DNA from 3 places in the Burkholderia sp. BCC1999 genome. Region 3 is predicted to be linked to each of the others. Evidence: predicted binding sites of a transcription regulator. Region 3 holds the regulator's gene; each other region holds the start of a gene.
What was found. Region 3 encodes FNR, which switches genes on or off when oxygen is low (the NO sensors DNR and NnrR bind a similar motif). Its sites were predicted from a motif close to TTGATNNNNATCAA; they were not measured.
Positions count from the first base shown of each region.

Region 1 (7,401 bases), on a different contig from region 3:
GCGCGCGAGCGCGGTGTCGATCGTCACGGTGCCGCCAAGCATGTGTGCGCGTTCGCGAATGCCGATCAGGCCGAACGATTTGTCCTCATGGGCCGGACCGCCGGGCGCCGCGCCGCGGCCGTTGTCCGCGACGCGCAGCACGCAGAAGCCTTCCTCGATGTCGAGGCGCAGCGCGACGCGCGTCGCATCCGCATGGCGCGCGACGTTCGTCAGCGCTTCCTGGACGATGCGGAACAGCGTGGTCGCGCCCGCGCTGGTGAACGAGAGGCCGCCCGTTTCGATGTGACGCTCGACATCGATCCCGTAGCGGTTCGTGAAATCGTTCGCGAGCCATTCGATCGCGGGCACGAGGCCGAGATCGTCGAGCATCACCGGGCGCAGGTCGGCCGCGATGCGCCGCACCGACGCGACCGTCGCATCGATCAGCCGCCGCATGCCCTGCAGGTGCGTCTGCACGTCCTCGTCGGGCTGCGCGCGGCCGGGCACGCGCAACTGCTGCTCGACGACCGACAGGTCCATCTTCAGCGCGGTGAGCTGCTGGCCGAGGTCGTCGTGCAGTTCGCGCGCGATCCGCGTTTTTTCTTCTTCGCGCACGTTCTGCAGGTTCGCCGACAGCTCGCGCAACTCCTCGCGCGACTGCTTCAGCGCGTTCTCGGCGCGCAAGCGCTCGGTGATGTCGCGCAACATCACGGTGTAGAGCTTGCCCGACGCGTCGCGGATCTGCGAGATCGACGCCTCGATCGGGAATTCCTCGCCGTTGGCGCGCAGCCCGAACAGCACGCGCTGACGGCCCATCTGCCGCTCGGACACGCCCGTCACGCCGAACTGGTCGACGTGCTTCGCGTGCGCGGCGCGGAACCGCTCGGGGATGAAGCGCGACAGCGGCGCGCCGATCGCCTCCATCGCGGACACGCCGAACACCTGCTCGGCCATCGGATTGAAGATCACGACCGTCTGCTTCTCGTCGATCGTGATGATCGCTTCCATCGACGAACGGATGATGCCCATCATCCGCGCCTCGTTGAGGATGCCGCGGCTGCTCGCGCCGGCATCGGCAGTCGCGCCGGACCGGCGGCGCTGCAGCGCATGGACGAGCGCCGCGAAGGCGAACGACGCGATCAGCCCCGCGGCGAGCACGGTGCCGGCCGCGCGCTGCGCACCGGTCGCGCTCGGGCGGCCGTCCGCGGAATAGGCGAGCGTCAGCGCGGTGCCGCCGAAATTCAGCACGTCGGTGCGTCGCATCAGGTCGGGCGATGCCGACGCTTCGTCGGTCGTCGACTCGACGCTGACGATCGCGCGCGGACCGCCGCCGGCCGTCATCCACAGGTCGATTCCGCGTTCCGCGTCGAGCGCGCGCTCGACCAGGCGCCGCGGGCTCAGCGCCGCGAACAGCACCCCGTCGACGCCGGCTTCACGCGTGCCGGACGGCGTGACGGCCGCATTCGGCGACAGGGTCACGGGCAGGAACAGCGTCAGCGTGCGGGCGTCGCGGGAGGCATCGTCGTCGGCCGGGTGGACGCCGAGCGCGATGTCGCCGGTCTGCAGCGCGCGCGTCAGCGGCGCCGCGTCGGATACACCGAAGCGGACGACCGGCGAGTTCGAGGCGGGCGCGCTGAGCGCCGCGGTCGCAAGCGGACCGGCCGGCAGCGGCTTCGCGCCGGCGAGCCCGCCGCGTGCGGCCGGCGACAGCGGCGCATAGCCGATCTGCCGGACCGGCGAGCGGGCGCTGTCGAGATCGAGCGTCTCCGCATACCGGCGCCATTGTTCGGGCGTCATGTCCGGGACGAGACCGAACGCGCCGCGCGCGCCTTCGAGCACGGCAACGCCGGCCTGCAACTCGTGGCGCAGCATCGCGGTCACGTGCGTCGTGCGGCGTTCGAAGCGCGTATGGACGGCGCCTTGCCACTGCTCGCGCACGAGCAGCGCGACGCCGAGCGACAGCACGGCGCCGGCGCATAGCGCAACGACGCCAGCCGCGAGCGGCTGGCGTAACATGGTCTGGAGGCGCGTGGGCCCTCGGGCGTCACGCGTCGGGGTTCCACTGGCGGTCATTCAATGGCCATTCTGTTGGTCGGGCAGCCCGGGGCACTCGGGCAGCGCGGCAAAACCGGGGAAAACTCGCACCGGCTGCGTGCAACGTCTGTTTTCAAGATGAAATTGTGCGCGTTTTACACGTTTTTTGTAATAGGGTCACCTGAAATTGCGGCGAACGGCGTGAAGCAACGGGCACGCCGGCTGCGTTTGACGCGCGTCAAGCCGCGCGCCGGCACGTGGGGCAGACTGTTCGGCAGGCAAGCCGGCACCGGGCCGGCTTGCGATGACGGGCCGCCGTGGCGCGATGCGCGACGCGTGCCCGGTCGGAGGGACGGACCATGTACAAACGGATTTTCGTCGGGCTCGACGGCAGCCCGAGCGCGCGTCTCGCGCTGAACGAGGCGATCCGGATCGCGGCGGCGTCCGGCGGTGAAGTCACCTGTGCATATGTCGTCGAGCACCGGCCGCAGCTCGTCGACGTCGACGCGGGCTTCGCGGCCGAGCGCGACGGCGACGCGGCCGCGACCGATGCCGTGACGCCGGTGCTCGACGACGCGAAAGCGGTGCTCGCGCAGCAGCATGTGACGGGCACCGTGCGCGCGCTCGACGCATACGGCGAGGATGTCGCCGCCGTGCTGATGCGCACGGCGGCCGAAGCCGACGCGGACCTGATCGTGATGGGCACGAGCGGCCGGCACGGCCTGCGCCGGCTGCTGCTCGGCAGCGTCGCGGAATCGCTGCTGCGTGCGGCCGACCGGCCCGTTCTGCTGGTGCGGCACAACGAACCCGGTACGCCGGCGGCTGCGTAGCACGCTGTGTGGCGCAGAAGCAGGCGCTGCCGCGAGCGGGATGCAGCAGCGCACATACGCCGGTAGTCCGCCCGATGAAACGCGCGACGCGCTGATCGGCGCATCGCGCGCAAGCGCGCCTGTCGTCCTGTCGTCGCAGGTTCGACGAGCCGGAAGCGGGCGCCCGTGACGCACCCGCGTGCCCGCGATTGCACACGCGGTTGCATCCCGACACGCAGTTCTGGCAGCATCGACCGGTGTCCGCTTGTTCGCCGCGCGCATGGCCGCGGCGATCGACGCAGGGGCATCCGGCTGGAACCGGTCGCACGGGCGATGAACGGGGCCGACCGCCGGATGCCGGTTACCTACCTTACCGACGTCATCCGCCATGCCGATCTCCGCTCCCGACCTGATTCGCCAGTTCGACCTGCAACCGCATCCCGAAGGCGGCTATTTCCGCGAAACCTATCGCGCGACCGATTCGGTCGTGCGTCCGGCCGACGGTGCGCCACGCGCTGCGTCGACCGCGATCTACTACCTGCTGTGCGACGGCGCGTATTCGTCGTGGCACCGGATCCGTTCCGACGAGGTCTGGCATTTCTACGCGGGCGACCCGATCGAAGTGTGGGCACTCGACGCGCACGACGGGCTGACGATCCACCGGCTCGGCAACCCGCTCACGCATCCGGGCACGGTGTTCCAGGCGGTCGTGCCGGCCGGGAGCTGGTTCGGCGCGCGCTGCGCGTCGCCCGAGCATGTCGCGCTCGTGGGCTGCACGGTGGCGCCGGGGTTCGAGTTTTCGGAATTCGAGCTGGCCGACGCAGCCGCGCTGGCCGACGCGTTCCCCGACTACGCGGAACACGTCGCACGGCTCGCGCAGCGCTCCGACGTGTGACGGTCACGGTATTGCCATCGTTGGCGCGAAGCCCGCGCCGACGGCGTGTGTTCCGCGCGATCGCGGCCAAACCCGTTTAGAATGCCCGTGATGCACATGGTCGGCCGCGGACGTGCCGCGGCGGCCGTTGCACTGCCGGTCCGACGGCTCCCGTCGCACGGCCCGCATGTCTTCCAGGAGCGCCGCCGTGTGGCACTTTCCCATCGCAATTCCATCGTCGCTCGGCCCGTGGGCCGTGTTCGCGAGCGTGTTGATCACGCAGCTCGGCGTGCCGGTGCCGGCCGTGCCGATGTTGATTCTCGGCGGCACGATGGCGGCAATGGGGCAGGCGTCGTGGGTCAGCATGTTCGCGGCGGCGATCGGCGCGACGATGCTCGCCGATTCGCTGTGGTTCTTCATGGGCCGTACGCGCGGCCGGCGCCTGCTGAACGGCCTCGTCCGCTTCTCGCTGTCGCTCGACACGACGCTGCGCTTTGCCCGTAACGTATTCGAAAGATACGGCGCGCCGCTGCTCGTGTTGTCCAAGTTCCTGCCGGGCCTCGGCCTCGTGTCGGCGCCGCTGCTCGGCACGACGGCGATCGGCGTCGGCGTGTTCCTGTTCTGGGACCTGGCCGGCGCGTCGCTGTGGGCCGCGTTCTGGCTGGTCGGCGGCGCGGCCATTCATGATCAGATCGTCCAGTTCGTGCTGTGGGTGCGCGCGAGCGGCGGCACGATTCTCGACGCGTTCCTCGCGATCTTCATCACGTTCCTGCTGTACCGCTGGGTGCGCCGCCTGCAGTTCCGCCGGTATCTCGCGCAGGTGCGCATCTCCCCGCCGCAACTCGTCGAGATGATGACGTCGGACGAGCCGCCGCTGATCTTCGACGCACGGCCGAAGGCGATCCGCGAGCGCGAACCGTACCGGATCGCCGGCGCGGTGCCGGTCGATCTCGATTCGCCGGACCTGCTCGACCCGGAACTGCTGAAACGTCCGATCGTCGTCTATTGCGTGTGCCCGAACGAGGCCACGGCCAAGCGCCTGATCGCGAAGATGCAGCGCAAGAAGATGATCCACAACATCCGCGCGCTGAAGGGCGGCCTCGATGCGTGGGAAAAGCACGGTTTCCCGGTCGAGCCGATGCCGGCCGATCTCGACGCGTCGCGTTATTTCGTGCGTCCCGAACACGGCGCGCTCGAAGGCGAATATACGGTGCGCGCGACGTTGTCCAAATAAATGCGCGCGCGATATCGCGCGCATTCGAATTCCGCCTCCGGTTTCACGCATGGCGATTTCGTGAAAATCGGCTGGCGTGAAACCTCTGATCCTCCATATAATCCCGCCTGCATATTGCGTGCGCCTGATCGCGCACCTTCGACGCGTGTTCGTTCACGCCGAAAGCGATTGATCCCGTTGTCGTCCGTTACGCGCACAGCCGCGTCACACGGGCCGCACGGGCGTATTCCGTAAAAGGCCCGATCCGCTTTCCGGATTGTTCCGGGAAGTACGGATAATCCGCGGCGATTCCCATCGGATTGACGCAGTATCCGCGTCGTTTCTCATTCGGAAAACGGCGGCGGGGATTATTTCGTTTTCGGTTGCCGAAATTGGCATGAACGGTCGCGCATTGACATCGACACAATGACGGCGGCCCGCTCGCGGCTGCCAGGAGACGGACTTGAAACAACCAGAAGACCAGCTGCACCGCGGGCTGGAAGAACGGCACATCAACCTGATGGCGCTCGGCGCGACGATCGGCGTCGGCCTGTTCCTCGGCTCCGCCACCGCGATCCGCACGGCCGGCCCGGCCATCCTGCTGACCTACCTGCTGGGCGGCATCGCGATCTTCCTGATCATGCGCGCACTCGGCGAAATGGCGATCACCAATCCGGTCGCCGGCGCCTTCAGCCGCTACGCACGCGACTACCTCGGGCCGCTCGCCGGCTACCTGACCGGCTGGACCTACTGGTTCGTGTGGATCGTCACCTGCATGGCGGAAATCACGGCGGTCGGCGTCTACATGCACATGTGGTTCCCCGGCGTGCCGAACTGGATCTGGGCGCTCGCCGCGCTCATGACAATGGGCTCGGTGAACTTCATCGCGGTCAAGCTGTACGGCGAATTCGAGTTCTGGTTCGCGCTGATCAAGATCGTCACGATCGTGCTGATGATCATCGGCGGCGGGCTGATGATCGCGTTCGGCATCGGCAACGGCGGTGTCGCGACCGGCATCTCGAACCTGTGGTCGCACGGCGGCTTCATGCCGAACGGGATCAACGGCGTGATCGCCGCGCTGCCGATCGTGATGTTCGCGTATCTCGGCGTCGAGATGCTCGGCCTCACGGCCGGCGAAGCGCGCAACCCGGAGAAGTCGCTGACGAAGGCCGTGAACTCGGTGTTCTGGCGCGTGCTGATTTTCTACATCGGCGCGCTGTTCGTGATCATGTCGCTCTATCCGTGGGACCAGATCGGCACGCAGGGCAGCCCGTTCGTGATGACGTTCTCGCGGCTCGGCATTCCGGCCGCCGCCGGCATCATCAACTTCGTCGTGCTGACCGCGGCGCTGTCGTCATGCAACAGCGGCCTGTTCAGCACCGCGCGGATGCTCTACAACCTCGCGCAGCAGGGCCAGGCGCCGGCCATGCTCGGCCGCGTGAACCGCAGCGGCGTGCCGGTGTACGGCGTGATCGTGTCGGTCGCGCTGCTGCTGATCGGCGTGCTGCTCAACTATCTCGCGCCGCAACACGTGTTCACGTGGCTCACGTCGGTATCGACGTTCGGCGCGATCTGGACGTGGTGCGTGATCCTGATCGCGCAGATGCGCTTTCGTCGCACGCTGTCGGCCGACAAGATCGCGCGCCTGCCGATCCGCGTGCCGTTCTATCCGCTCGGGTCGATCGTCGCGCTCGGTTTTCTCGCGCTGGTCGTCGTGCTGATGGCATTCACGCCCGATACGCGCGTCGCGCTCGTGATCGGGCCCGTGTGGATCGTGCTGCTCGGCATCGCGTATGCGCTGTTCTACGCGAACCGGCCGGCCGCCTCCGCACCGACAAAGTCGTAAGCGGGCCGGGACAGGGAGCCACGCGATCGTTGATCGCGATCATGCGCGGGCGGGCAGGACGACCTATGCTGAACAAATCGCTTGTCCGCGCTTCGCGTGGCTACCCGCCGATCCTTGCGACCGCGGCGGCTGCCCGGCCGCCGCGCGCCGCTTCCACGCGAGGCTCCCGTCGTCGTTCCGCGACGACGCGCACGCACGGAGGCTTTCGCCATGCAGCCTGCCCATTCCATCCCGACGCTCGCGCGGATCGCGCTGGCGGTCGATCCAACACCCGAATCGCTGTCCGCCGCACGCTACGCCCGCACGCTGCTGCGTCCCGGCATGCGATTGCGTATCGTCTGTGCAATCGACAATCCGCGCCTCGTGCTGCCCGATATCCCGCGCATCGACGCGCTGCTGACGTCGGCGCGCGAGGACATGATGGGCGAAGCGCACGCCATCAACGCGCGGATCGCCGCGCTGTTTGCCGACAGCGGCATCGAGGTCGAGCAGGTCATCGTCGATACGTCGGTCACGGGCGGCACGGTCGCCGATGCGCTGGTGAACGACACGTCGGCATGGCAGGCGGACGCGCTGGTGGTCGGCGCGAATCCGCATCATGGGCTGTTGCGGCTCGTCGAAGGCGCGATGTCGGACACGCTGTCGA
Region 1 is NZ_CAJPHP010000015.1:76,969-84,369, reverse strand. It holds gene U5809_RS22300 (PAS domain S-box protein) at 1-2,052, opposite strand, end outside; gene U5809_RS22295 (universal stress protein) at 2,373-2,843, shown strand; gene U5809_RS22290 (cupin domain-containing protein) at 3,211-3,717, shown strand; gene U5809_RS22285 (DedA family protein/thiosulfate sulfurtransferase GlpE) at 3,905-4,930, shown strand; gene U5809_RS22280 (amino acid permease) at 5,373-6,755, shown strand; gene U5809_RS22275 (universal stress protein) at 6,966-7,401, shown strand, end outside.
Region 1: a site for FNR is predicted at 2,242-2,255, ahead of U5809_RS22295 (universal stress protein). Genes of this name have one in related genera too.

Region 2 (7,401 bases), on a different contig from region 3:
GCCTGCGCGATCACGCGCGGCACGTCGAGTTCGCATGCCTCGCGTTCACCGAGCACGCGGCCGGTCGGGTGCGCGAGAATCGTGAAATGCGGATGGTCCATCGCGCGCAGCATCCGATCGGTCTGCGCGTCGCGCGACAGGTCGAAGCCGTCACGTACCGCGCCGACCACCAGATCGAGCCGGCCTAGCATCGTATCGGGCACGTCGAGGCTGCCGTCCTCGCGAATGCCGGCTTCCACCCCCTTGAGCAGCACGAAATCGTCGAAAGCCTCATTGACGCGATCGATCTCGTCGAGCTGCCGCGCGAGCCAGTCGAAATCGTGACGGCCGCGGCCGGCATGCGGTGCGCGGTCGGTCACGGCCAGGTACGCGAGCCCGCGCGTACGGGCCGCAGCCGCCATTGCGCGCAGGCTGTCGCGTCCGGCCGACGCATCGGTATGCGCATGCAGGTCGCCGTGGAGATATCTGCGTTCGACCAGGGCCGGCAGCGTGCCGGCCCGCGACGCGTCGATCTCTCCGCGATCCTCGCGCAGCTCGGGCGGCACCTCGTGCAGCCCGATGGCGGCGTAGACCGATGCCTCCGTGTCGCCGGCAATCCGCTCGTCGCCGCGAAACACACCGTATTCGTTGATCTTCAGGCCGCCGGCCTGGGCGATCCTGCGCAGCGCGATGTTGTGCGCTTTCGATCCCGTGAAATAGACGAGCGCCGCGCCGAACGCATCGGCATCGACAACCCGCAAGTCGACCTGCAACCCGCTGGCGAGCACGACGCTCGACTTGGTCGTGCCGTGCGCGAGCACACGCGCCACGTCGGCGTAGTCGACGAACGCATCGGCGACGGCGACCGGGTCGCTTGCGGTGACGAGGATGTCGAGATCGCCGACGGTTTCGCGGCGGCGACGGAAACTGCCGGCCGGCACGGCTTGGCGGACGCCCGCGACCGCGCGCAGGCGGTCGAGCAACGGCATCAGCGATTGTGCGGCATCGGGCAGCAGGAAGCGTTGCGGCTCGCGCTGCAGGCGATCGTCGATCGCTTCGAGCAGATGGGCTTCGGTTTTCGCGCCGAAGCCCGGCAGTTCGCGCACATGCCCGTTCTTCGCTTCCGCGCGCAGCTGTTCGAGCGAATCGACGTGCAGCGCATCATGCAGCGCCTTCACGCGTTTCGCGCCCAGCCCCGGCACGTCGAGCAACTCGACGATCGCACCCGGTAGCGCATGTCGCAGCGTTTGCTGCAATTCGCAGGTGCCGGTCGCGGCGATCTCGCGCAGCTTCGACGCGAGATCCGGCCCGATCGACGGAATCTTGCCGAGATCGTCGCCGTTCGCGACCATCGCCGGGATATCGCGACCGTAGTCGGCGATCGTCCTTGCGGCATTGCGGTAGGCCCGCACGCGAAACGGATTAGCGCCCTGGATCTCGAGCATGTCGGCGATCTCGGCGAACACGGCCGCGCACTCGGCATTGTGGATCGGCATGATCGGCGTGGCTCCCTTCCACGTGGATGGCGCCGTGCGCTGGCGCGACGGCGTCTGCCCGCCCGGCATCGCATGTCGACGCTGCCGGGCGCCCGACCTTCATCGTACGCCCGCTACGCATCGCGTGCAGCGCCGTTGCGGCCGCGACGTCAGAGGGAGGCGCGCGGTGTCGTGGCGTAACGCCGCTCGTAGATCGACTGGCAATGCGTGCAGCGCTCGGCGGTCGGTCGCGCCAGCAGGCGCTCGTAGCCCACCGCGCCGTCGCAATCGATGCATTCGCCGTAGCTGCCGTCGCGCATCCGCTGCTGGGCGCGGCCGACCGCACGCAGCTCGGTCAGCTTCATGCCGATCAATGCATGATCGACGTCGACGAACAGATCCGCGTTCGCCTCGTCGCCCTCGTCCGGTGCCGCGCCGGCAAGGTCCGCATAGGATTCCGACGCGCGCTGGTCTTCACTCGTGCGGATCTCCGCACGCAGCGTCTGCTCGCTCTCGTTCAGCCGCTGTTTCAGCGTCTGCCGTTGTTGTTGGTCGAGCGCCATGGTCGTCTCTCCTGTTCCGGGTTCCGCGCGAAAAAGTGCGGCGCGCGGTGTCGCGCCGGTGCGCGGCGAAGCAGCGTCACCGCCATGGCCGCGCGTCCGGATGCGCGCCCGGCAGCATGAAGCGCAGGACGCATTCGACGCAGGATAAACCCATTGAACACGCGTGTGTTGACCGGAATCAGCGTGCAGGCCGAGCGGCCGAAAATCGGGGACGGACGCGAAAACCCGACATCGCCGGATTCGTCTGACGCAGGCGCCGCCGGCATCGATCCAGCCGTTGCGCGGGACTGCGTCACCGCGCGTCAGGCATCGGCACGGACGATGTCTAGCAACGCGCGCGCCGAGCGCTGCCAGCTGTACTGCTGCGCATGCTCGCGACCCATCGTGCGCAGCCGCGTGCGCAGTTCGGGCTCATCCATCACGCGCGCGATGGCGGCCGCGATGTCCGGCGGCGAATAGGCATCGCAGAACAGCGCGCCCCCACTGCAGACTTCCGGCAGCGAACCCTCGTGCGAAACGATGACGGGGCACCCGCATCGCATCGCCTCGAGCGGCGGCAGTCCGAATCCTTCGTACAACGATGGAAAAACGAAACATCCCGCGTGCTCGTACAGCGCCTTCAGTTCGCCGTCGGTCACGTAACCGGCCCACGTGACGTACGGATCGTCTTCGCGCAGGCCGGCCTCGCGTACACCGAATATCTTCGCATTCGCGCCGCCCGCGATCACGAAGCGCAACGTCGGGTGCGACGTGCGCATCAACGCTATCGCGGCCAGCGCGCGCCCGAGATTCTTGCCGGGCGCGAGCGAGCCGACGAACAGCACGTAGCCGTCCGTCTCGAGATTCAGGCGCGACAGCACGCCGGGATCGGCATCGATCCGGTCGATATGATCGACTGCGCCCGGCACGACGGACAGGCGCGCCGGCGGCACACCCAGGCGCGCGGCCAGCCGCGCCCGCGAAAAATGCGACACCGTCACGATATGGCGCGCGCGCCGCTTCAGAATGGAGAACGCGAAGCGGTACCACAGACGGAACGCGAGCGAATAGCCGGCCGGCAGATCGAAGATCGCCGCGTCGTGAATCATCACCAGCTGATCGCGTTTCGCCAGCGGGCCGATGTTGCACAGGCTCAGCAGGGTCCGGCCGCGCGTCGTGCGCGGCAGTGTCCATTGTTCCCACAGCGCACCGTGCCGGCGCCCGGTGGTCTGCGGCCGTGCGCCGGCCGGCATGGCCGCCGGATCGTGATCGGCCGGCACGACGAGCGACGGTTCGTCGCCGGCGCTCGCGATGCGCGCAAGTTCGGCCGTCAGTTCGTATGCCACGCGCTGAACGCCCGTCATGCGCTGCGCGGTAAATTTCCCGTTGACTGCGAGGCCGCGCAACCGCGCGGTGTGCGCGGCTGTGCCGACGCCCCGTTCCGCGCGCGTGTCCTGCAGTACCGGTGCGCTTCGCTCCCGAATCGACGTTGACATGATCGTGACTGTTCCGATGGCTGCGACGCGAAGAAGCGTCGCCGGACACTCCGCGGCGCGGAATGCTGCTGTGCCGTCAGTGTGTCCGCCTCCATCGTTCCGGTCGGTACGTTCGACCGCACAACACACGGCTTTCCTGACGTTTCGTCATCCTCAGAAAGCGTTGCGCCCGATGAAGCCGCGCACGATCGTCAACAGGATGATCTTCATGTCGAACCAGAAGCTCCAGTTCTGCATGTAGAAGAGATCGAACTTCACGCGCGCCGCCATCGCCTCGACCTTGCGCGTCTCGCCGCGGTAGCCGTTCACCTGCGCCCATCCGGTGATGCCCGGACGCACGCGATAGCGGTACATGTAGCAGTCGATCAGTTGACGATAGAGGTCGTCGTGTTCGATTGCGTGCGGACGCGGCCCGACGACCGACATCTGCCCGAACAGCACGTTGAAGAACTGCGGCAGCTCGTCGAGCGACGTGCGCCGCAGGAAGGCGCCGACACGCGTGATGCGTGCATCGTTGCGCGACGCCTGCCGCAAGACGCCCGGCTGCGCGCGATGCACACGCATCGTCCGGAACTTCAGGATGTCGAACTCGCGGCCGTCCACGCCCTTGCGGCGCTGCCTGAACAGCACGGGCCCCGGCGACGACAGCTTGACCGCGACGGCCAGCATCGACAGCAGCGGCAGCAACGGAATCAGCACGCCGAACGCGAACAGCCGGTCGAACGCGAACTTCGCCCACAGCTCCGGCGCAGAGCTCGGCGTGGTCGCGAGATTGATCGCCGGCATGCCGAGCACGTCGGTCGCCGAGCGATCGACGACCGCCATCTGCCGCACGTCGGGCAACAGCCGCAGCTCGACGAATTCGTCGCGCAACTCGCGCACGATGCGCTGGATCCGCCATTCGTGCGACATCGGCAGCGTCAGCCACACTTCGTCGATCTGGCCGCTGCGGATCATGTCGCGCAGCGTGGTCCAGTCGTCGATCACCGGCACGCCGCCGATGCCGACCGCGGCGGCCGGCGCGTCGTCATCGAAGACGCACGCCGCCACGAACGGGCTGCTCGGCGCGAGCTGCATCCGCTCGATCGCCACGCGCCCGTACGCCGTTGCGCCGACCACGGCGACCCGGCGTTGCCGCGCTCGCGGGTCGTCGCGCGTCAGCACAAATGCCAGCAGCGCGGCGCGACCGAGCAGCAACGCCGCGCCGCCGGCCAGCACCGTATCCACGATCCAGCGTGCCGTGACCGTGCCGCCGCGATTCATGATCCACATCGTGCCGGCCACCGTCAGCACGCTCGCGCAGACGACCGCCACCAGCGTCTGCGTCAGCACGTGCGCACCGCCCTGCACCGTCACGCCACCGCGCACGGTGCGCAGGTAGCGCGGCAGCAGCGCCACCGTCAGCACGCACAACAGTGCGATCGCGCCACGCTGCGCATCGGACAGCCCGTGCCACGCCAGGCCGGACGCGACTTGCGCCGCAAGCGCCCCCGCCAGCACGAGCACGACGTCGACTGCCGCGATCGCGGCACGTCGCAACGTATTCGTTCCACCAGACATCGACTGCATCGTTACGCACCATGCGCCGGGAATCCGCAACGCACCTCCGGCATGCGCGGGCGAACCGGCGCCTGCCTCGCATTCCCGCGCGCCCCGAGCAACCGGCGATAGTCGGCGCGAATCAGGTCGTAGCATTCACACGAGTGATGTTCGAGACCGTCGCGGTCGAGCACCGTGATGCGACCGCGGCGCTGCCGGATCAGCCCGGCTTCCTGCAGGTTGCCGGCTGCCTCCGTCACGCCTTCGCGCCGCACGCCGAGCATGTTCGCGATCGTCTGCTGCGTGACGGCCAGCTCGTCGCCGTCGATCCGGTCGTGCGCGAGCAGCAGCCAGCGGCTCAACTGCTCGCTGACCGAGTGATGCCGGTTGCACAGTGCGCTGCGCGAGATCTGCGCCATCGCCGCCTGGCAGTAGTTGAGCAGCAGCCGGTACGTCTCCGGCGATCGCTCGAATTCAGCCCGCATCACGCAGCTCGGCACGCGATACGCCATCCCGCCGATGCGCACCTCAACCCGGCTCGACGCCGCGACGCCACCGACCAGCGTCCCGAGGCCGACCACGCCTTCACGGCCGACCACCGCCACTTCGACCATCGCACCGTCCTCCATCAGGTGCTGCACCGACATCATCGATGTCGTCGGAAAATACAGATGGCGCATCGGCTCGCCAACCCGGTCAAGCATCCCGGCCTTGATCCGGACGAGTTCCAGATGCGGTGCGATGGTGCGGATGCTGTCCTCCGGAAGTGCATCGAGGATGGCGTTCGCCGTGTAGCTCGAGTGAAGATGAAGCATGTCTGTATCCCTTTTATTGTCCGCGCCGCCTGCAGCCCCATGCACGGAATTCGTTATCGCGATGCGCGTCCGGACGTTGACAGCGGTTGCGGCCCACAACCCTGATTCCGACCGACCATCGACTCGTTACCGCCGGATCGAGTCGACCGTCCCGTTTCGACACGCGAATTCGAATAAGCGATTTACGTGCCAATACCCGCCCATCCTTAATATATGAATCACGCCTGATTTAGATCCCCGGAATACTCGGCCTCGCACCATAAAAAACGTCTCATTTCCGGACACTCTTCCGGCCATGGACACAGCAAGTGATTTGACTGATCAATTGAAGGGCGTGAAGCCAGGGCAAACAGATCGGACCGCGAGGCTTGTCGTTCATATACTTACAGCCGATTTTCAATTGTTTCCGTGACGTCGCGAACATCGCTTTCCGGCGCCACGACGCTTCACACGCTCGTTTGAAACTGTCTCAAATTTGAATCGGCACACGCATTCCGCGCTCTGTCATCTACCGCACACATCTCGCACAAACCATTGATCCTGCTGGACATTTATGCGCGCCCCGCTTATTTGTCAAATAATGTTCAATGTATGCCTGATGATTTTCACGTACGCTTGGCACCGTGATCCGATTGATTCCCGATCGACATTGAATACCCAACCTGCACCGTATTCCGTTTCGGGATGATTAATTCAACGGAGATGAATCATTAAATCTACATGACGTTTCCGCTCAAGCAAAATCGTCAAACTTTGTGAAATGACGTAATGTGCAATTGATCGATTTCAATCGCGTGCTAGCCTTTTTGCAGCGTCGTCATTCGATTTTCAATGAACAAAAGTCCGCACGATCGTGCTAATTCCCGTTTCTCCGGGACCGCCACGACGACGCGCGACCGCCACCCTACGAGGATGTGCCGTGACTCTCCAGGCCCACGACGCCGTCGCCCATGCGAACGGCATGATCGAGCTTTCCCACAGCTTCGATGCCAACCGGTTTCTCGCGGCCATCGACCGCGACGAACTCGCCACGCTGGCGCCCCACCTTCAGCTCGTCCACCTGAAATCGGGGCAAGTGCTGTGCGAACCCGGTGAAATGCTCACCGCGGTGTACCTGCCCGTCACGACGGCAATCTCGCTGCAGTACGTGTCCTCCGGCGGCATGACGCTGGAAGTCGCGGAGATCGGCAGCGAGAGCGTGGTCTGCGACGACGTGATCGGCGGCAGCGGCCGGATGCCTTGCCGTGCGGTGGCCTGCCGCGACGGCTTCGTCTACCGGCTCGACCGGCGCGTATTCGCCGCCGCATTCGACACGTCGCCGGTGATCCGTCATCTCGTGTTCGTCTGCGTGCGGCTGCTGATGGCGCAGGTGTCGCAGATCACGTTCTGCAGCCGCCATCACGTGCTGAAACATCAGCTATGCCGATGGTTCCTGCTCGCGTACGACCGCACGCGCAGCATCGAGATCCAGGTGACGCACAGCATGCTCGCGCAAATGCTCGGCGTGCGGCGCGAAACCGTCACGGATGCCGCGGGCGAAATCCAGAAGCTCGGC
Region 2 is NZ_CAJPHP010000023.1:64,294-71,694, reverse strand. It holds gene polX (DNA polymerase/3'-5' exonuclease PolX) at 1-1,475, opposite strand, end outside; gene U5809_RS27825 (TraR/DksA family transcriptional regulator) at 1,625-2,017, opposite strand; gene U5809_RS27820 (glycosyltransferase family 1 protein) at 2,320-3,492, opposite strand; gene U5809_RS27815 (undecaprenyl-phosphate glucose phosphotransferase) at 3,646-5,052, opposite strand; gene U5809_RS27810 (Crp/Fnr family transcriptional regulator) at 5,064-5,846, opposite strand; gene U5809_RS27805 (Crp/Fnr family transcriptional regulator) at 6,766-7,401, shown strand, end outside.
Region 2: a site for FNR is predicted at 2,186-2,199, ahead of U5809_RS27825 (TraR/DksA family transcriptional regulator). Genes of this name have one in related genera too.

Region 3 (7,401 bases):
ACGTCGTCCCAGCCCCATCCGGTGCAGCCGAGCGTGGCCCAGTCGTCGTAGTCGTCGCGCGTGCCGCGCACGTACAGCATCGCGTTGACCGAACTGCCGCCGCCGAGCGTGCGGCCCTGCGGCACATAGGTCTTGCGGCCCGCCGCACCGGGCTGCGGCTCGCTCTCGAACGTGACCGTGCGCTGCGTGCCGAGCACGCGGATGAACGTCGCCGGAATCCGGACGAACAGGCTGTCGTCCTTCGGGCCGTCCTCGAGCAGCAGGACGCGCCTGCCGGCCTTCACCAGCCGGTGCGCGACCGTACAGCCGGCCGAACCGCCACCGACGACGATATGGTCGTACGTCTCCATCCCGCTTCTTCTCCTTGCTGTCGGGCGGCGGAACGAGTGCCGCCGCGCAGGAAGCCAGCTTAGCGAGCGGGTTGCGGCCCCATTTGACCGGGACGGACGCCGCGCTTGCCTCGCCGGGACACGGCGGCGGGTGGCGGCGCGAACGGGCCTAGCGCGCGTCGGCAGGCGCCCGCGACTCGCTCGGCGTCTCGCCGAACCGCGCGCGATAGCTGCGGCTGAAATGCGCGCTGTTGTTGAAGCCCCAGCGGAACGCGATCTCGCTGACCGTCAGGTGCTTCAGCGACCGGTCGCGCAGGTCGGCGCGGCAGCGTTCGAGCCGCCGCGCGAGGATGTAGCGCGTGAGCGGCATCCCTTCGATCTCGAATACGCGCGCAAGCTGCCGTGGCGACAGGTTGATCGCGCGGCTCACCGACTGGCTGTCGAGATCGTCGTCGGCGAGATGGTTGTCGATGAATGCCTTCGCGCGCGACAGCGTGTGGACGGTCGACTTCGTCGGCGACGCGTCGCCGTCGCGCAGCCGCAGCATCGACTGCACGAGGTCGAGGATCGCGGCGGCGCGCCGTTCGCGCGCGTCGGGCGTCGGCTCCTGCGGCGCGGCGAGCAGCGCATAGACCTGCCGCACGGCCCACGACGTCACGCCGTCGTCGCGATCGATCTTGACGAGGCTGCGATAGCGCCACGGGCCGACGCGCGCTTCGAACGTGTCGCGCGGCACGTCGAGCACGGTCATCGCCATGTCGGCCGGAAAGCCGTGACCGTACGGCATCGACGTGTCGTACAGCACGAGATCGCCGGGCGCATGCTGCATGCAGTCGACGTCCTGGAACGTATAGCCCTGCCCTTCGTGCATCAGGCAGATGAACACGGCGTCGCGCTGGTCCGCGTGGATGTTGTGCGGTGTGCGCACGACCGCATGCCGGTTCGCGACGATGTCGCATGCACTGAACAGGCCGAGATCGCGCTTGCGCATCGACGCGTCGATGCCCTCGGACGACTTGCCGCTGCATTCGATCCGCACGAGCGTGCGCGCGACATGGTCGACCCAGAAGTCGACGCGCTCGGCGCCGCGTACGGCGCGCGTCGAGACCGTGGCGATCTCCGTGCTGATGTCCGGCATGACGTTCTCCCAATGACCGCCTGAGCGGCGCAGTCTCGGGCACGTCGAACGGCGCGGTCAATCCGTGAAAGACCCGGGACGCTCGCGTAACGCACTTGCGGCGGGGCGCAGCGGGCGATGGCGCGATCGATGTCCGACTGAGTCAACGCAAGCGGCCGTGCGAGTCAAAACACGCGCGTGGTTTTCGGCTAGACGACACAGGCCGGTCGACAAACCACGCGGATCGCGCGATTTCCCCACCGGCCTGCCGCCGTCGCGGAATTCAGGTCGCGCTGGCTTCGTCGATCTGGCGGATATCGTCCTGATCGAGTTGAACGCGGATCGCTTCGCCGAGCAGTTCGAGCTGCGCGAGCGACGTCGCGCTGGCGATCGGCGCGGTGATCGTCGGTCGCGCGATCTGCCACGCGAGCGCGATCGCGGCCGGCTGCGTGCGGTGCTTCGCCGACACGGCGTCGAGTGCCGCGAGGATGCGCAGGCCGCGTTCGTTGAGGTAGCCGGCGACGCGATCGCCGCGCACGCTCTTCTTCAGGTCCGCTTCGCTGCGATACTTGCCTGACAGAAAGCCGCTCGCGAGCGCATAGTAGTTGACGACACCGAGCTTCAGGTCGCGCACGACCGGCTCGAGATCGCGTTCGTAGTCGGCGCGGTCGATCAGGTTGTACTCGGGCTGGATGACCTGGTACGCCGGCAGCCCGTCGCGCTGGCTGATGGCGGCGGCTTCGCGCAGGCGCGCGCCGCTGTAGTTCGACGCGCCGATGATGCGCACCTTGCCGGCGTCGATCAGCGTTTGATACGCGCCGAGCGTTTCTTCGAGCGGGGCCGTGTCGGCGAGATCGCGATGCGAGAAATACAGGTCGATGTAGTCGGTCTGCAGGCGGCCGAGCGAATCGTCGACGGCCTTCAGGATGTTGTCCTTCTTCAGTCCCGCGCGTGCGGCCAGCAGGCCGACCTTGGTCGCGATCACGACCTGCTCGCGCTTGCCGGAGCGCTTGAGCCACTTGCCGATGATGGTTTCCGATTCGCCGCCGCTGTTGCCGGGTACCCAGGCCGAATAGACGTCGGCCGTGTCGATGAAATTGATGCCGGTGTCGGCAAGCGCGTCGAGCAGCGAAAACGACGCGTTCTCGTCGACGGTCCAGCCGAAGACGTTGCCGCCGAACGCGAGCGGCGAAACCTGGATGGTCGATGTGCCGAGGGTGCGGTGTGCCATGTTCCTCTCCGATAACTGCGGGTGACGGGGTTGAACTGCGGGGTGGGGCGATACGAATGCGGCGGGACGGCGGGGTGCGCGGTGCGGTTCCGCCGTTGTCGCGGGACACCGGCCATTCTCGCCGATCGCTGCGATTCGTGCAGCCGGCGCGTTGCCGCGATGACGGATGGCTTGCCGCGGATGGCGGACGCTTCGTCCGTTACGTGAGTGTCCCGTATGGCTGCATTCGATCGGGAGCGATTTTTTGCAGCGGGGAGCGCGATGAAGGGAGGCCGGTTGCCCCAGCGTTGCGCCGGTGCGGAAGGGGAGACGGGCGGCAGTCGGCCGCCCGTGCGAGGGGGCGGTCAGCCCAACTGCACCGCCGCAAGAAACAGCACCATGCTGCCGATCGCGCCATCCAGTACACGCCACGCGACGGCCTTGCGGAACCACGGCGCCAGCAGCCGCGCGCCGTAGCCGAGCCCGAGGAACCAAACGATGCTGACCGTCATCGCGCCGATCGCGAACGCGAGCCGTGCGCCCTCCGGCTCGCGTGCGCCGGCCGTGCCGATCAGCAGGAACGTGTCGAGATATACGTGCGGATTGAGCCACGTGAACGCGAGCGTCATCAGTACGATCGAGAGCCCGCTCTGCGACGGCGGTGCGACCGTGTCGCCGCGCACGTCGAGCGTTTCGTGGCCCGGCTTGAATGCGCGACGCAGCGCGTTGATGCCGAACCATGCGAGATACGCGAGGCCGACGTACAGCACCGCATGGACGAAGGTCGGATAGCGTTCGACGAGCACCGACGCGCCGCCGACGCCCGCGCCGATCAGGATCATGTCGGACACCGCGCACAGCAGCACGATCTTGCCGATATGCGCGCGCATGATGCCTTGGCGGAGCACGAACGCGTTCTGCGCGCCGATGGTGACGATGAGCGATCCGCACAGGGCGGCGCCGTGGGAAAAAGCGAGCCAGTTCATGATGGTGGGCAGCGGTGGAAGCAGTAGACGAATGATTCGGGTAGCGCTAGTCTGCGGTCAGCATGAAAATAAGAGAAGCTAATTCACCTAATGCAGATTAAGGAAATCTAATGCTCGACTACGCGTTGCTCGATGCCCTCGCGGCCGTGATCCGGCACGGTTCGTTCGAGCGGGCGGCCAAGGAGCTGAATGTCACGCCGTCGGCCGTGTCGCAGCGCGTGAAGCTGCTGGAGGAGCGCGTCGGCAGCGTGCTCGTCAAGCGCGGGCAGCCGTGCGTCGCGACGACGTCGGGCGCGCTGCTGTGCCGGCATACCGAGCGCGTGCAGCTGCTCGAGGCCGAACTGGGCGGCCGGATGCCGGCGCTGCCGGGCCAGATCGCGAGCGCATGGCCGACGTTGCGTGTGGCCGTCAACGACGACAGCGTCGCGACGTGGTTCATCGACGCGGTTGGGCCGTTCTGCACGGAGCGCGAGACGTTGCTCGATCTCGTGATCGACGACCAGGATTACACGGCGTCGCGCATTCGCGACGGCAGCGTGCAGGGCGCCGTGACCGCGCAGGCCGAGCCGATTCAGGGATGCCGGTCGGAGCGGCTCGGGCGCATCCGTTATCGCGCGGTGTGCTCGCCGGCGTTTTACGAACGCTATTTCGGGGCGGGCATCACGCGCGATGCGCTGCGCCGCGCGCCGTGCGTGATGTTCAATCCGAAGGACGGACTGCAGTCGCGTTTCATCCGGCGCGTGACACGCGCGGATCTCGATCCGCCGCAGCACTGGATACCGCACGTCGCAGGCTATCTGCGCGCATGCGAAACGGGATTGGGATGGGGGATGTGTCCGGACCGGATGGTCGATCGCCAACTGGCGGCGGGCGAACTCGTGGATATGTCGCGCGGGCGAACCATCGACATCGATCTTTACTGGCAGAGCTGGCGTCTGTCGATCGGCTGGCTCGACGATTTCAGCGCGGCGCTGAAGACGCGCGCCGCGCTGTTTCTCGATTGATTCGGGGTGCGATGCAGGCGGTGCGCGAGCCGTGCGCGCCGCGCGGGATCAGACGTGCTGCAGGCCGTCGAAGTCGACGATCTGCACGTGGCGGCCCTGCATTTCGATCAGGCCGCGCTTCTGGAACTTCGACAGCGTGCGGCTGACCGTTTCGAGCGTCATGCCGAGATAGCTGCCGATGTCTTCGCGCGTCATGCGCAGGTTGAATTCCGACGGCGAGTAACCGCGCTTCAGGTAACGCGACGAGACGTCGAGCAGGAAAGCCGCGACGCGCTCTTCGGCATTCAGCGAGCCGAGCAGCATCGTTTGCGACGTTTCGCGCACGATCTGTTCACTCATCAGCTTGTGCATGCGCAGCTGCATCGAGCCGGCTTCGGAGCACAGTGTCTTCAGCGCGCTGTACGGGATCACGCAGACGGAGCTGTCTTCCAGTGCGACCGCGGTGCGCGGGTGGCTATCGTCGCAGATGCCGTCGAGACCGAGCGCTTCACCGGCGAGATGCAGGCCAGTGACCTGTTCGCGGCCGTCATGGCGCGTCGCGACGGTTTTCAGCGAACCCGAGCGTACTGCGTACAGGTTGTCGAATGCGTCGCCTTCGCGGAACAGCGCTTCGCCGCGCTTGACGGGGCGAGCCGCGCAGATGACCGACTCGAGGCGACTGAGTGCTTCGGGCGCCAGGCCCTGCGGCATGCACAGGTGCCGCATTGCGCACGACGAGCAGTGCGCGGCCTGGCGAGGAGCCCAGCTACCGACATGAGGCGTGGCGGTGGGCCGTGTGGCGACGGGCGTCAGCATGATCGTTTACTCCGGCGTTGAATCGACGGAATCATTGTCCCACCGCAAGTTGCCGCTGTCGGGTGACAAAACGTCGCGACCGGTCGCGCCCGCCGGATGGCGTTCAGGCGGCCTGTTCGTCGACGTTCGCAGCCGCCGGAATCAGCAGCACGGGCAGCGTGGCGTGCCGCACGCATTGTTCGGCGATGCTGCCGAGCACGAGGCGGCGGAACCCGCGGCGACCATGCGTGCCGAGCACGAGCAGATCGGCGCCGAACGCCTTCGCGCCGTCGAGGATCAGCGACGACACATCGTTGAGCGACGTCGCTTCGTTCAGCCGCGTTTCGCCTTTCACGCCGGCTGCCTGCATCAGCTTGGTGAATTCCTGCGCGAGTTCGTTGCCCTGTGCGACGAGCTGATCGCGCAGCACGGACGGATCGTAGCCGGGCACGTTGTAGTAGATCGCGGCGTTCTCGACGACGTAGAACGGCTGCAGCTCGGCGCCGTGTGCTTTCGCGAGCGCCAGCGCGGCATCGAACGCGTGGCGGGACGTGTCGCTGCCGTCGACGGCAACCAGAATACGCTTGTACATAGTGTCTCCGAGTGGCGGGTTGAAACGAAGTCGGCCGGATGGCCGATCAGGCTGGGCAATGCGCAATGCTGCGAGGCAGAGTAAACCAACGGCGGGGACTTTGCAGTGCGGTGCCCGTCGGGCCGAGTGGCCGCGCTGCGTCTGTCGACGTGGCGAATGGCCATGCGCGCGGCGCATGCTGCGTCGCGCGAGGGGTGGCGCGTGGCTCGGTCGTAGTCGCGGTTCGCGCCGGTGGCGGAACGCATGCGCATGCAGCGGCGCGATGCGTTGCATGGGCACGCACGTCGATCGTGCGCGACAGGCACATCGATGCACCGCACGCATCGCCATTCAATCGCAACTGCGCCGTTTTGACATGACTTCGATCAACGCATGTGCATCGGCACGATTCGCGGTGCGCATGAAACCGCCGACGCCGATGCGTGAAATCGTTCACTCGAGCATCGGTCGCGCGCGCCGATCCGCCGCCATCGGTCTGCGACCGATGCCGTTCCGCAAACTTCCGCAAACGAACGATCGATTCAAACGCGGCGCCGGCTACCTCGGCACGGCTGTCAGCTCGATGATGCGTTCCGGCCGCCGCCCGTGGCCGGGCCAGTACGCGCTGCCGTACATCCTGTGGACGGGACCGTACATCGCGTCGCTCGGAGCCGGCGCGTCGAAGCCTTTCTCGATCACCATGTAACCCGCGCGCAGCGCGAACGCCGGATGGTTGCCGCCGGGGCGGCTGTCGAAACCGGCGAAGCCGTCGCCGGCTTCGGGCATCGCGTTGACGAGCGACGCGTTGCTGCGCGTGATCTGGTCGGGCGAGATCGGTCCGCCGCCGGCGAGGCGCGTGGCCTCGCGGTTCTTGCCGTCGGTGTCGACCGTGCTGTCGTGCGTGTCGTCGTTGTCGAGTTCGACACTGCGCGGGTGCACACGACCTGTTTGACCGGATGATTCCATCGCGGCTCTCCTGGCGGCGAAACGCTCCGGATCGAAGCAAAACCCGTTCCGGGCACGACGGGAAAAGGCGCGCGGGCGATCGCCGCGGTCGCGCGACGCGCACTGATTTGTCATGATTTATTTCAGCTAGAAGACGCGTTTTCTACAGAGTATGATTCTTTTCCTGCGAAGCGGCGACAGGGGATGAAGTCTCGCCGCCTCTGCCCGCGCCGGGGCGCCGCAGCACCCTTAAAGACGGGTAGTGAACAACAAAGCAAGGGACTAGAGGTGGCGGATTCATGCAAGCGACTACTGCCTTCACGCACCGCGGTTATCTGTTGAACTGCGCGCCCGCGCGCGCCAGCGATGGTTCGTTCAAGCCCTATGTCGTGATCTCCCGATCGAGCGACGGGGAGCTTGTTGCGAACCGTTTTTTTCCGATCGAGCTCCAGTTCAACGACGAAG
Region 3 is NZ_CAJPHP010000009.1:281,251-288,651, forward strand. It holds gene U5809_RS15710 (GMC family oxidoreductase) at 1-350, opposite strand, end outside; gene U5809_RS15715 (helix-turn-helix domain-containing protein) at 499-1,467, opposite strand; gene U5809_RS15720 (aldo/keto reductase) at 1,730-2,677, opposite strand; gene U5809_RS15725 (LysE/ArgO family amino acid transporter) at 3,022-3,642, opposite strand; gene U5809_RS15730 (LysR family transcriptional regulator ArgP) at 3,753-4,646, shown strand; gene fnr (fumarate/nitrate reduction transcriptional regulator Fnr) at 4,695-5,441, opposite strand; gene U5809_RS15740 (universal stress protein) at 5,545-6,012, opposite strand; gene U5809_RS15745 (DUF3005 domain-containing protein) at 6,550-6,957, opposite strand; gene U5809_RS15750 (hypothetical protein) at 7,236-7,401, shown strand, end outside.